Regions from separate parts of the Citrobacter sp. MNAZ 1397 genome, predicted to be linked through region 2. Evidence: predicted binding sites of a transcription regulator. Region 2 holds the regulator's gene; the other holds the start of a gene.
What was found. Region 2 encodes PurR, which represses purine synthesis genes. Its sites were predicted from a motif close to CANGCAAACGTTTGCNTG; they were not measured.
Positions count from the first base shown of each region.

Region 1: a site for PurR is predicted at 2,050-2,067, ahead of L2097_RS10725 (amino acid aminotransferase). Genes of this name have one in related genera too.

Region 1 covers NZ_JAKIVH010000001.1:2,274,496-2,281,550, forward strand. Annotated here, with positions in the region: gene asnS (asparagine--tRNA ligase) at 1-277, shown strand, start outside; gene L2097_RS10720 (porin) at 857-1,945, shown strand; gene L2097_RS10725 (amino acid aminotransferase) at 2,131-3,321, shown strand; gene L2097_RS10730 (MBL fold metallo-hydrolase) at 3,367-4,014, opposite strand; gene mepK (peptidoglycan L,D-endopeptidase MepK) at 4,042-4,590, opposite strand; gene ldtD (L,D-transpeptidase) at 4,777-6,630, opposite strand; gene mukB (chromosome partition protein MukB) at 6,809-7,055, opposite strand, start outside.
Region 2 covers NZ_JAKIVH010000001.1:1,048,516-1,055,570, reverse strand. Annotated here, with positions in the region: gene rnt (ribonuclease T) at 1-600, shown strand, start outside; gene grxD (monothiol glutaredoxin 4) at 639-986, opposite strand; gene L2097_RS04840 (C40 family peptidase) at 1,327-2,163, shown strand; gene sodB (superoxide dismutase [Fe]) at 2,284-2,865, shown strand; gene L2097_RS04830 (MFS transporter) at 2,895-4,064, opposite strand; gene cydH (cytochrome bd-I oxidase subunit CydH) at 4,231-4,320, opposite strand; gene purR (HTH-type transcriptional repressor PurR) at 4,619-5,644, shown strand; gene punR (DNA-binding transcriptional activator PunR) at 5,661-6,572, opposite strand; gene punC (purine nucleoside transporter PunC) at 6,685-7,055, shown strand, end outside.

The sequences.
Region 1 (7,055 bases), 1.2 Mb from region 2:
AACCGTTGCCGCAATGGACGTTCTGGCCCCCGGCATTGGTGAAATCATCGGTGGCTCTCAGCGTGAAGAACGTCTGGATGTGCTCGATGCGCGTATGGCTGAAATGGGTCTTAATAAAGAAGACTACTGGTGGTATCGCGATCTGCGCCGTTATGGCACCGTGCCGCACTCCGGTTTTGGCCTGGGCTTTGAACGTCTGATCGCTTATGTCACCGGCGTGCAAAATGTACGTGATGTCATCCCGTTCCCTCGCACCCCTCGTAGCGCCACGTTTTAACAATAAAAGCCAGCATTTGCTGGCTTTTTTACGCTCTTTCTTATTTCTTCACCGTAGCCGGGCTCACCCGGCTTACGCTTCTACCCATTCCTGGGCGAGATCGCGCTGAAATATTACTGAACAAAAAATAATCCACAGCGGTATTGTGGGTTAGTAATTCCTCATCTGATAGCACGTCTGGATAAAAATCACACAGCATTCCGGACGGCTTAAACGCCTGCCAGGAAAAAGTAAGATGAGAATAATTCCTGTACAAGATTTACCCTTATCTTAATTAAACATAAGCAATTCATATATATAGTTATAAAGCCGATCTTTTTGACAGCGATTGGTTCTGAATTTTGAGGTGGTTCACAAAGTTCCTCAAAATACATAAATTCTTACACATAATTGCTTTCTGTAACCTCTTTAAGACATTTGTAGCACTTTCAGGCTAGCGAAACGATTATATGAATGGAAAGATGCCTTTCAGACACAGAAAGACACCAAACTCTCATCAATAGTTCCGTAAATTTTTATTGACGGAATTTATTGGCGGCAGTGGCAGGTGTACAAAAAAACCAATGAGGGTAATAAATAATGATGAAGCGCAATATCCTGGCAGTGGTTATCCCTGCCCTGCTGGTAGCTGGTGCAGCTAACGCTGCAGAAGTTTACAACAAAAACGGCAACAAACTGGACCTGTACGGTAAAGTTGTTGGTGAGCACGACTTCGTGACCTCTGGTGACAGCACTGGCAGCAACGACAGCACCTACGCTCAGATTGGTTTCAAAGGCGAAACTCAGATCAACAGCGATGTAACCGGTTACGGTCAGTGGGAATACCGTGCGCTGGCAAGCGATCCAGAAGGTTCACAGGGTACCCGTAACCGTCTGGCTTTTGCTGGTATCAAAGTTAACAACGTAGGTTCTCTGGACTACGGTCGTAACTACGGTATCGTCTACGACGTAGAATCTTACACTGACGTTGCCCCATCCTATTCTGGCATGACCTGGGCTAACTACGCTGATAACTTCATGACTGGCCGTACCACTGGCGTCCTGACCTACCGTAACACCGACTTCTTCGGTCTGGTTGATGGTCTGAGCATGGGTATCCAGTATCAGGGTAAAAACGAGCGCAATGACATTAGAACCTCTAATGGCGACGGCGTTGGTTACTCTCTGGGTTACTCCTTCGCAGAAGGCTTTAGCGTAATCGGCGCTTACAGCAACTCTGACCGTACTAACCTGCAGACTGCAGACGGTAAAGGTGAGAAGGCAGAAGCATGGGCTGTTGGTGCGAAATACGATGCAAACAACATCTACCTGGCAACTGTTTACGCTGAAACTCGCAACATGACTCGCGAAGCTGACGGTACTTTTGCTAACAAAACTCAGAACTTCGAAGCAATGGCTCAGTACCAGTTCGACTTCGGTCTGCGTCCGTCCCTGTCCTACGTTCAGTCTAAAGGCAAGGACCTGGCTGCACGTGGTACCTTCGCTGGCGGCAACGAAGATCTGCAGAAATATGTTGAAATCGGTGCGTACTACTACTTCAACAAAAACTTCAACATCTATGTTGATTACCAGCTGAACCTGATCGACAAGAGCGACTACAGCGACAGCGTTGGTATCGTGAATGGTCGTAACGACCAGGTTGCGATGGCTGTGACTTACCAGTTCTAATCAGCACACCTCGTTATTATATGCATGAGAAACAGGGCTTCGGCCCTGTTTTTTTATTCTCTCGCCGCCAAATATACCGACTGCTAAAAAGACGCACGCTTTTTATCGCAAACGGTTGGCAATTGGCACATCAACCGTTAACCTGATAGCGGATCTCCCTTCTGTCATCATAATGGAACCTCGTCATGTTTGAGAATATTACCGCTGCCCCTGCTGACCCTATTCTGGGTTTGGCCGATCTGTTTCGCGCCGACGAACGTCCTGGCAAAATCAACCTTGGTATTGGCGTCTATAAAGACGAAACCGGGAAAACACCGGTACTGACCAGCGTTAAAAAAGCGGAGCAGTATCTGCTGGAAAACGAAAACACAAAAAATTACCTCGGCATCGACGGTATTCCTGAGTTTGGTCGTTGCACGCAGGAACTGCTGTTCGGCAAAGGCAGTGCGATTATTAACGACAAACGTGCGCGCACCGCGCAGACCCCGGGCGGTACGGGTGGCCTGCGAGTTGCCGCTGATTTCCTGGCGAAAAATACCTCAGCAAAACGTATCTGGGTAAGTAATCCAAGCTGGCCGAACCATAAAGGCGTGTTTAACTCCGCGGGTCTTGAGGTCTGTGATTACGCTTACTATGACGCGCAAAACCATGCGCTGGATTTCGACGGCATGGTTGCAAGCCTCGAAGCCGCACAAGCGGGCGATATCGTGCTGTTCCACGGTTGCTGCCATAACCCGACCGGTATCGATCCAACGCTTGAGCAGTGGGAGACGCTGGCGAAATTATCCATAGAAAAAGGCTGGCTGCCGCTGTTCGATTTTGCCTATCAGGGTTTCGCTCGCGGTCTGGAAGAAGATGCGGAAGGTCTGCGCGCGTTTGCTGCGCTGCATAAAGAATTGATCATCGCCAGCTCTTTCTCGAAAAACTTCGGTCTGTACAACGAGCGTGTCGGCGCCTGTACGCTGGTGGCCGCGGATCAGGAGACCGTGGACCGTGCATTTAGCCAGATGAAATCGACCATTCGCGCTAACTACTCTAACCCACCGGCTCACGGTGCGTCTGTAGTGGCGACGATTCTGAGCAATGATGCGCTGCGTGCCATCTGGGAACAAGAATTGACTGACATGCGCCAGCGTATCCAGCGTATGCGTCTGCTGTTTGTGAATACCCTGCAAGAAAAAGGGGCGGATCGCGATTTCAGCTTTATCACCCGTCAGAACGGAATGTTCTCTTTCAGCGGTCTGACTAAAGAGCAGGTGCTCCGCCTGCGTGAAGAGTTCGCTATCTACGCGGTTGCATCCGGACGTATTAACGTTGCGGGTATGACGCCGGATAACATGTCGCCGTTGTGTGAAGCTATCGTCGCAGTGTTATAAAAGACAAGCGAAATAAAAAAGGTCGCATATGCGACCTTTTTTGTTTTACCAGACCGGCAGTTCATCCTGCAGGAAAGGATTATGTAGCCGCTCGTTGCCCAGGGTAGACATCGGGCCGTGACCAGGGATGAAGGTTACATCATCACCCAGCGGCAACAGTTTAGTTTTGATGGCATCAATCAACTGCCCATGATTGCCTTTCGGAAAATCACTGCGCCCTACGCCGCCTTTAAAGATTACGTCGCCGGACACCAGCAGCCGTGATTGCGCATCAAAGAAAACCACGTGACCTGGCGTATGCCCGGGGCAGTGCAAAACCTCCAGCTTCACATTGCCTACGCTCACTGTATCGCCTTCATTTAACCAACGATCCGGCGTCAGCGGCTGGCAGTCATCCAGACCAAACATGCGACTTTGGGCAGGTAGCCCTTGCAGCCAGAACTCATCTTCTTTTTCCGGGCCAATCACTGGCACGCCATAGTGCTGCGCCAGCTCGGCAGCCGCACCGACATGGTCCAGATGACCATGCGTAAGCAGGATTTGCGTTAACGTCACGCCGGAGGCTTCAACTTCCTGTTTGATGCGTTCAGCATCGCCACCGGGATCCACTATTGCTGCCAGCCGGGTTTGCTCACACCAGACTAACGAACAGTTCTGGGAGAAGGCGGTAACCGGAATAATACGATAGTTCATACTGCTCCTGTCTCTTTTAACTGAGTTTTACCAGTGCCTTAGCGGCCCGGTATCAATATGCACAAAGTTGCTGCTGGGGTAATATCCTACACCACCTGCACGCATAGATAACGCAGCTTTGCGAATATTACTCAGAGAAATCCCTTCGATATGAAAATCCATCGCCTGTCCCCTGGTGTGATAGCTCTTTTTAGCTACCCCAGAACTGTGGGCCCGGAGTTCGTTATTCGTATCGACAGAACGGTATCCTGAAACCAATTGCACGGGTTTGCTCGTTCCTAACAAACCTTGCAAGCGATAAAGTTGATCAAACAGTTTTGGATCGATGGTTGTAATTTTATTCGCGCGATAATCACGGAAAAAATGATTGAGTTTTGCTAATTCATCCTGAATATAGCCCCGGCCATCGAAAAACTGCGCCTTAATTGTTTCTCCAGTATGGAGATTATTCAGCGTTAAAATACGCGGACGTGGGGTGGAAAGGGTTGCAAATGCTTGTTGAGGTAAGATGGCTGCACCAAGGGCAATACCACCTAACGCCAACAATTTGCGGCGATTAGCGTCAAATTTGTCCATGATAATCAGGTCTGCAAGATAACAAAGTGATCGTAATTTATGCACTTTTATTGCGCACGAGAGGCACCTTACCGGGCAAAAACGTCGGCGTCAAGGTAGCCCAACCCCAGCAAAGACGGGCCTTACAGCAGATCCGGCCCGTTTTCGCTAAATATTACGACAATGTTATTTCCCGAACTGCTTCATTTACCTGATTAATTGTTCGGCTTTCGCCAGAATTTGTGCGCCAGATCGCGCCGTCAGATCATAATTGTAAATATCTGTACGATATTGAGTACGGCCATCTTCACCAACAAATGCGGTCAAATAATAAAGATTCACCGGTATATTTTGACGAATATTAACGTAACGGGTATCTCCTTGTTTTAAGGTATCGGAAATCCGCGTATCGTTCCAACCCGCATCCTGTAATAGCATATTGGCAAGCTCAGAGGCTTTATTCACCCTCACACAGCCTGAGCTCAACGCTCGCGCCTCTTTCTGGAAAAGATTATGGTTAGGCGTGTCATGCAGATAGATAGCGTCAGAACTCGGCATATTGAACTTATAGCGGCCCAGGGAGTTTTGTGCGCCCGGTGCCTGCTGGAAGCGGAAAGGCAGATTCGACGGTGTGATTGTCGCCCAGTCCACTATCGTCGGATCAATCGCTTCTTTACTGTTCCAGCCGCGCAACACGGTATAACCATGGCGCTCGAGATAGCCGGGGTCATTCCACACTTTCGGCAGAATATCTTTGCGTGCCAGCGTTGGCGGAACATTCCACGGCGGGTTGACGACCACGTTGTTCAGCGCGCTACTCATCATCGGCGTTTTGCGATCCGGTCGGCCGACAATGACGCGGGACGCCAGCACCTGATTGCCATTCAGATAATAGACCAGCGAATATTCCGGGATGTTGACCATAATCCCTGTGGAGAGTTTCCCCGGTAGCAAACGCAGACGCTGGATATTGAGTGCCAGAACCCCTGCACGTTGGGCAGGCGTAACATTCAGCCAGTCCCGGGTCGATTGCCCTATCACGCCGTCAGCGTGTAGCCCCTGAGCAGACTGAAAGCGTTTGACCGCGGCAACTAACTGGCGATCGTAGTCGCTACTGACCAGGCTGGCTGGTTTCGTTCTTTTGCTCAACTGCGCCGTTTTTGTACCCACCGTATCAACCGCAATGGCAGAAGGACTGACGACGCTACTCGTTGCGTCATCGCCAGGCAGCGCGATTTTCGGTTCATCTTCCATCATGCCGCTACGCTGCAGAATCTCACGCAGCGCTGGCACATCCCTGCTCTTCTGTCCGGGGCGCAGCGAAACGGTACTGGTCAACTGCGGCCACGGTGAATTGTCTGCCACCACCGTTAATAAAGACTGATGCATCGCCGCATACTGCGGGTGATGAGGCGCAAGGGTATCGATAAATTGCGGCAGGTTGCCTTTATCCAATGCTAATTGCCACTGATTAATGACAGACAGCGGCGGTGTCTCCAGCGTGTACGGTTTACTGCTGTAGAGCCAATGGCTACCTTTCACCGAAATACCGGCGACAAAATGCAGATACCCCATCATGGCATCCGACAGCACCATGTCTCGCGCCATACCGGAGACATTCGGATCGGTCAGCAACTCTACCCAGGTGTTAAATTGCGGCTGAAAACCGGCGATCGCAACTTCGGCGAGCTGTTGCTGGAAAGCCTGAACTGCCTCACGGTTATCCCACATCGGCTTCATTGCACGCGCGGCATACAACGCGGAGAGCGAATCCATGTAGACGGGTGTCCAGTTAGCAGGTAAGAGTGCCTGCAACGCGATACGCGCGTTGGCAGGCGCATCTGCCGTTGGATAAGGCTGCAAACCTGCCATCATCGCCGTTGCAGGCGACTGTTCCAGCGGCTGCGATAAAGCCGTGGGTTGATCGCCCTGTGTGGCGGAGCTGTCAACCGGTATCACCTCAGGCTCGTCGGCCTGAGCGCTAAACAGCGGAGCAAATGCGAATGCCAGACATAAACTTAATGTCGACATCCGACGACCATACGATTTCTTAAGCAACATCCCTTGCCCCCTGTTTCTTCATTACACTCACAACGCTCTTTCTATCAGTATATAAAGACAAAAAAGCATTTGCCTTGCCAAATGTAAAGAAGTTTAAAGAGGGACCGATTGCCGGATGGGGTGTTTCAGAAAAGAAAAAGGGCGGCATCTCTGCCGCCCTCATTTTTTAGGTGAATCGCTAAGACGCGTCTGCCGTCCCGGGTAATGTCTCCGGTAGCTGAGCCGCGAAGCCACGCAGACCCACAACGTGAACATGCTCGTGGTTCTGAAAGACTTTACGCACCAGTTTATACGTGGTGCCTTTTTCCGGACTGATGTTCTCCGGCGCTGCAATAATCAGTTGCATTTCAAGGCGTTCGCAGAGTTCAAACAATGTTGCGATGGAGCGGGCATCCAGACGTGCTGCCTCGTCGAGGAACAACAGG
Region 2 (7,055 bases):
TACCCTGTCGTGATTGATGTTGAAACCGCCGGGTTTAACGCCAAAACCGATGCACTGCTGGAGGTCGCTGCCATCACGCTGAAAATGGACGAGCAAGGCTGGATAATGCCTGACAGCACGCTGCATTTTCATGTTGAACCCTTTGAGGGGGCTAACCTGCAGCCGGAAGCGCTGGCGTTTAACGGTATCGACCCGAGCAACCCGCTACGGGGTGCCGTCAGTGAACACGATGCGCTACACGCAATTTTTAAGATGGTGCGTAAAGGTATTAAAGATCAGAACTGTAATCGCGCCATTATGGTGGCCCATAACGCCACTTTCGATCACAGCTTTATGATGGCTGCCGCTGAGCGTGCATCGCTTAAGCGTAATCCGTTCCATCCATTCGTGACTTTCGATACCGCATCGTTAAGCGGACTGGCGCTGGGTCAAACGGTGCTCTCAAAAGCCTGCACCGCGGCCGGGATCAATTTTGACGCAACCCAGGCGCACTCCGCGCTGTACGACACTGAGCAGACCGCGCTGCTATTTTGCGAGATAGTTAACCGCTGGAAACGTTTGGGCGGCTGGCCACTCCCCATCGCAGATAGCGAAGCATAAAAAAAAGCGACCCGAAGGTCGCTTTTTTATTGCGGTGATTATTCCGCGTCCGGCTCTTCGGATTTGTACTTCGCCGCAGTCTCTTTGATCAACTGCTGCAGTTCGCCGCGCTGGTACATTTCAATCACGATGTCACACCCGCCTACCAGTTCGCCATCAACCCACAGCTGTGGGAAGGTGGGCCAGTTTGCATATTTCGGCAGCTCGGCGCGAATGTCCGGGTTCTGCAGAATATCAACGTAAGCAAAGCGTTCGCCACAAGCGGAAAGTGCCTGCACTGCCTGTGCAGAGAAGCCGCAGCTTGGCAGCTTCGGGGAGCCTTTCATATACAGGAGAATCGGGTTTTCAGCGATCTGGCGCTGGATTTTTTCAAGGGTAGAGCTCATTGTCTTGCTTCCTTCAACTTCTTTTCGGCAGATAGTCATCATTGTAACGGTTAAGGTGCGTAACCGAAAATAACATTTTGTTCACCACTCATTATTTTATCGTCTGTGGCGATAAGTTGCTTTCAAAATGTCATTTATCTCACGTTTTACCGCACGCAATAGTTCACTATTTGACCTTCCTCCAGGGGCAATTGGCGATTTTTTTTGCGCTTGCTAACGAAACACAGTTTTAGATGCAAAAACCCTATTAACTTTTCGGCTTTTTTTAGATTAGAATCGACGCGGTTCTAAATCATACGCAAGCATTATTGAATGCCTGCACTTATCAGGGGATTGCTCAGTGGCGCGAATTCATACAGCTTCGATCACGCTCTGTGCTTTGTTGTTCACCACGTTGACTTTCACGCCATTAGCGAGTGCTTCCGAGCAAACGCGAGGTTCGGCCGTGCATAAGACAACGCATCTGGCGAAAGCATCCGAGAGTAAGAAAAAAACCACCACAGAAAAAACATCAAAGAAAAGCAGTCGCACCGAAACAAAAACAACGGCTAAAGCCGGAAATAAGAAAGCAGCAGCGACGAAAAAAACGTCGACCAGCAGCAGTAAAACCACCAGTAAGAATTCCTCCCGTCACAGTAAAACCAGCACGAAACCCATCGCCGCTACCGCTATGACGGAAAAATGCACAAAGCGTAAAGGCCATAAGCCGCATTGTGTAAAAGTGAAAAGCAGCAAACCTGTTGCTCTTTCCGAAGCGCACAAAGTCCGTATCCAAAAAGTACAGAAAACTGCCATGTCCAAGCTGATGAATCAGATTGGCAAACCTTACCATTGGGGTGGCACCTCCCCGATGACCGGGTTTGATTGCAGTGGTCTGGTCTATTACGCCTATAAAGATCTGGTGAAATTCCGCATTCCCCGCACCGCGAACGAAATGTATCACCTGCGTGATGCGTCTCCGGTCAACGTTGCGGAACTGGAAAGCGGCGATCTGGTATTCTTCCGTACGCAGGGCCGTGGTACCGCTGACCACGTGGGTGTTTATGTCGGCAACGGCAAATTCATTCAGTCGCCACGCAGCGGCCAGGATATCCAGATTACCTCATTAAGCGAAGATTACTGGCAGCGTCATTATGTGGGTGCCCGCAGAATGGTTACGCCAAAAACCATCCGCTAATCTCTTACCTGCCGCTCAGGCGGCGGGTAACTCTCTCTTTTTTATCCCCTTTCGATTTGCTACCCTATCCTTACACTCAATAAGGTTATTGAGTGCATTACAACAATAAGGAGTGAAGCAATGTCGTTCGAATTACCTGCATTACCGTATGCAAAAGACGCCCTGGCACCGCATATTTCTGCGGAAACGCTGGAGTACCATCACGGCAAACACCATCAGGCTTATGTCACCAATCTGAATAACCTGATCAAAGGTAGCCCGCTTGAAGGCAAAACGCTGGAAGAGATTATTCGTAGCTCTGAGGGCGGCGTGTTGAACAATGCAGCCCAGGTCTGGAACCACACCTTCTACTGGCATTGTCTGGCCCCGAACGCAGGCGGCGAACCTGCTGGTGCAGTAGCAGCTGCGATTGCCGACGCATTTGGCAGCTTTGCTGAGTTTAAAGCGAAATTCACCGATGCCGCAGTGAAGAACTTTGGTTCAGGCTGGACGTGGCTTGTGAAAAACGCCGATGGCAAACTGGCCATTGTTTCGACATCGAATGCCGGAACACCGCTGACCACCGACGCTACGCCGCTGCTCACTGTGGATGTGTGGGAACACGCCTACTACATTGACTACCGTAACGCCCGTCCAAACTATCTGGACCATTTCTGGGCGCTGGTCAACTGGGAGTTTGTCGCGAAGAATCTCGCTGCATAATCATCAGGAGGGGAAACCCTCCTGTTTTTTTATTCCGCCGCTGTGCAGGTGCGCTCTGCATTCGTTCTACCGGAAAGCAACACCAGCAGTAGCGCCATCCCCGCGATAATCGCCCCGGTTACCGGCACGACGGTATATCCCAGTCCACCCGAAATCACCGCGCCCCCTGCCGCTGCCCCCAGCGCATTGCCCAGGTTAAATGCACCGATATTGACAGATGATGACAGGCCCGGGGCTTCATGCGCCACGCGCATAACACGCATCTGCAACGGAGGCACCACCGCGAAGGTTGCCGCGCCCCAGATAACCATACTGATTGCCGCACCGATTTCACTGCGCGCCAGCCAGGGAATAGCAGCCATAATCACAATCAACAGCAGCAAGAAGCCTTTCAGGGTCGCCGTAACCGAGCGGTCGGCCAGCTTACCGCCAAGGTAGTTGCCGATGGAGAATCCAACGCCCACCAGTACCAGCATTGCGGTGATAAACGCAGGCGTGGCATCGGTAATACGGTGCAGTACCGGTGAAATGTAGGTATAAAGCGTGAACATCGCCCCGGCCCCCAGAACCGTCGTCAGCAACGCGGAAACCACCTGAGGACGCATTAATACTGCCAGTTCTTTGCGCACATCAGGACGTTCACCGGCGCGACCTTTCGGCAATGAAAAGTAGAGACTGACCATAGCTATGATACCCAGCCCCGCAGTGGCAAGGAACGACATGCGCCAGCCAATCGCCCCGCCCAGCCAGGTTGCTGCAGGCACACCGCCGATATTGGCGATAGTCAGCCCCATAAACATAGTGGCCACTGCGCTGGCCTGTTTTTCTTTTGCCACCACGCTTGCGGCCACCACAGAACCAAGCCCAAAGAAAGCGCCATGGTTCAGACTGGTAATGATCCGCGAGAGCATTAATGTTGTGTAATCAGGTGAAAGCGCCGACAGTACGTTCCCGAGGGTAAAAATCGCCATCAGAAATACCAGCGCATTACGTCGCCCCCGATGTGAAAGCAGCAACGTCATTAACGGTGCGCCAACCATGACGCCAATGGCATAGGCGCTAATAAGCATACCCGCTGCCGGGATCGAGACATCCACGCCCTGGGCGATAACGGGGAGTAACCCCATGGGTGAAAATTCGGTCGTACCGATGCCGAAAGCGCCAATCGCCAGGGCAAGCAGTGGGAAATTGATCTTCATAAATAGACTCCGGAATTGCCGTGTCGACGCGCGACACCGTCACAGAAGTCAAAAGTATGACATTAATCACAAAAAACAGAAGTTAGCGAAATGGGAAAAGACTATTGCCAATTTGATGACAATCGGGGAGAGAGACGGGGGAAAGAGGGCTCTCCCCCGGGATAAATCAATGCAGTGCGGCAGTCAGTCCGCCAGCAACAATCAGAGCAAGTACAATTACGGTAGTTACTAAAGAAAACTTCAGGTCGGTGCTCATCAATTTTTCTCCTTATTAATTCCCACACAAAAAGTGATGTAACGCATTTTTGCACAAATAAACGTAAAAATCTTGCAGGATTTAGAGTGATACACGTTTTAGCACTTCCCCTTTTGGCCAAGATCAGACAAAATTCGACGCTAAATTTATTAGCGTACCGGCCATTGACTCCCCTCCTGACGTCCAGTGTCTTTTTCCCGGCGTATTGCAATCCCTTCTATGGGTACAGGGTGATGGAAGGCAAACGTTTACCTTATGTATTATCAGGAGTTTACGATATGGTCTGGAGTAAGATCTGATGGCAACGATTAAAGACGTAGCGAAGCGAGCAAACGTTTCCACCACAACCGTATCACATGTAATTAACAAGACGCGTTTCGTTGCAGAAGAGACGCGTAACGCGGTCTGGGCAGCGATTAAAGAGTTACACTACTCTCCCAGCGCGGTTGCCCGCAGTTTGAAAGTTAATCACACCAAATCTATTGGCTTGCTGGCGACCAGTAGCGAAGCGGCTTATTTCGCCGAGATCATTGAAGCAGTCGAGAAAAATTGTTTCCAGAAAGGCTACACCCTTATTCTCGGCAATGCCTGGAACAACCTGGAAAAACAGCGCGCCTATCTGTCCATGATGGCGCAAAAACGTGTCGATGGCCTGCTGGTCATGTGTTCTGAATATCCGGAATCGCTACTCAGCATGCTGGAAGAGTATCGCCACATTCCTATGGTGGTAATGGACTGGGGTGAAGCAAAAGCCGATTTTACCGATACGGTAATCGATAACGCCTTTGCCGGCGGCTATATGGCTGGTCGTTACCTGATTGAACGGGGCCATCGCGAGATTGGCGTTATCCCTGGGCCATTAGAGCGCAACACGGGCGCGGGTCGTCTTAGCGGCTTTATGAAAGCGATGGAAGAGGCCCACATCACCGTACCGGAAAGCTGGATTGTGCAGGGTGATTTTGAGCCGGAGTCTGGCTATCGTGCAATGCAACAGATATTGACCCAGTCTTCTCGCCCGACCGCGGTATTCTGCGGTGGTGACATTATGGCGATGGGCGCGTTGTGCGCGGCCGATGAAATGGGTCTGCGCGTGCCGCAGGATATTTCGGTGATCGGTTATGATAATGTGCGCAATTCACGTTTCTTTACCCCTTCACTGACGACTATCCACCAACCGAAAGACTCGCTGGGTGAAACCGCGTTTAACATGCTGTTGGACCGCATAGTAAACAAGCGTGAAGAGTCGCAGTCTATTGAAGTGCATCCACGCCTGATTGAACGCCGCTCGGTTGCCGACGGTCCTTTCCGCGACTATCGCCGTTGATCCTGCCGGGAGCAGTTCATTCCTGCTCCCGCAGCCATTCCCTGTTCAGCGTTTCGCTGTCGCCCAGATAATCCAGTAACCAGCTCAGCGCCGGTGAAGCGTCATTCTGCTGCCAGGTCAGACAACAGGCGGCGTCCGGGAAAGGATTTTCGAGTGCCAGCGCAACCCACTCACCGCGATCAATCCACGGTCGGGCGAAATGCGCAGGCACCATCCCGATACACAGCCCGGCAGACAAGCAGGCCGCAGATGATTCCCAGTCAGGCGCGACGACCCGCTTCTGATTATCCAAAAGCCAGGTGATGCGTTTAGGCAGCGAACGGGAGGTATCTTCGCGTACCAGAGATGGCCAGTTCCGTAACGTATCATCACTGAGCGGCGATGCCATCGCCGCCAGCGGATGATGGCGAGCGACCACGCATTTCCAGCTCAACATGCCCATATCGCGAAAGGTATAACGACCCCCGACCGGGATCGCCTGGGTTGCGCCGATAGCCAGTTCAACACGTCCATCGGCCAGGGCATCCCACACACCGTTAAACACCTCCTGGGAAACCAGCAGTTCGACATCGCTAAAATGGCGATAGAAATCGACAATCATCTGCCGCGTACGTTCCGGTTTAACGATGTTATCAACGGCGATGGATAACTGCCCCCGCCAGCCGTTGGCAATTTGCTGACACTGTTGACGGGTGATCTGCATTTTTTTGATAACAGAACGACCCTCTTTCAAAAACCACACGCCAGCGGGCGTCAATTCGACATCCCGATGACGTCGTTCAAACAACGGCACCGCCAGCCACTCTTCAAGTTGACGTACGGTATAGCTGACCGCAGAAGGCACACGATGTAACTCCTGCGCCGCACCGCTAAAGCTGCCATTTCGGGCCACGGCATCAACCACTTCAAGGGAATATTCTGACCACATAATCTGCCTGCAAAAATTTTGAAACCACCGGACAAATATTAGCGTTTCACAAGCTGACTTGCACTCCTTAGACTCTGGAGCCCTGTTTACCTGCCACAAAAAGAGATCTGCCATGCAACCTGGAAAAGGATTTTTAGTCTGGCTCGCGGGCTTAAGCGTACTGGGCTTTCTGGCCACCGATATGTACCTGCCGGCGTTCGCCGACATTCAGCAAGATTTAAATACGTCTGCCGCCGCGGTCAGCGCGACGCTGAGCCTGTTCCTTGCCGGCTTTGCCGTTGCCCAACTGGTATGGGGTCCGCTGTCGGATCGCTATGGTCGTAAACCTGTTTTGCTCAGCGGACTGGCCATTTTCGCCGTCGGCTGCCTCGGCATGCTGTGGGTGCAGAACGCAGTATGGTTGCTGGTGCTGCGTTTTATCCAGGCCGTCGGCGTTTGTGCGGCTGCCGTGACCTGGCAGGCACTGGTGACGGATCATTATCC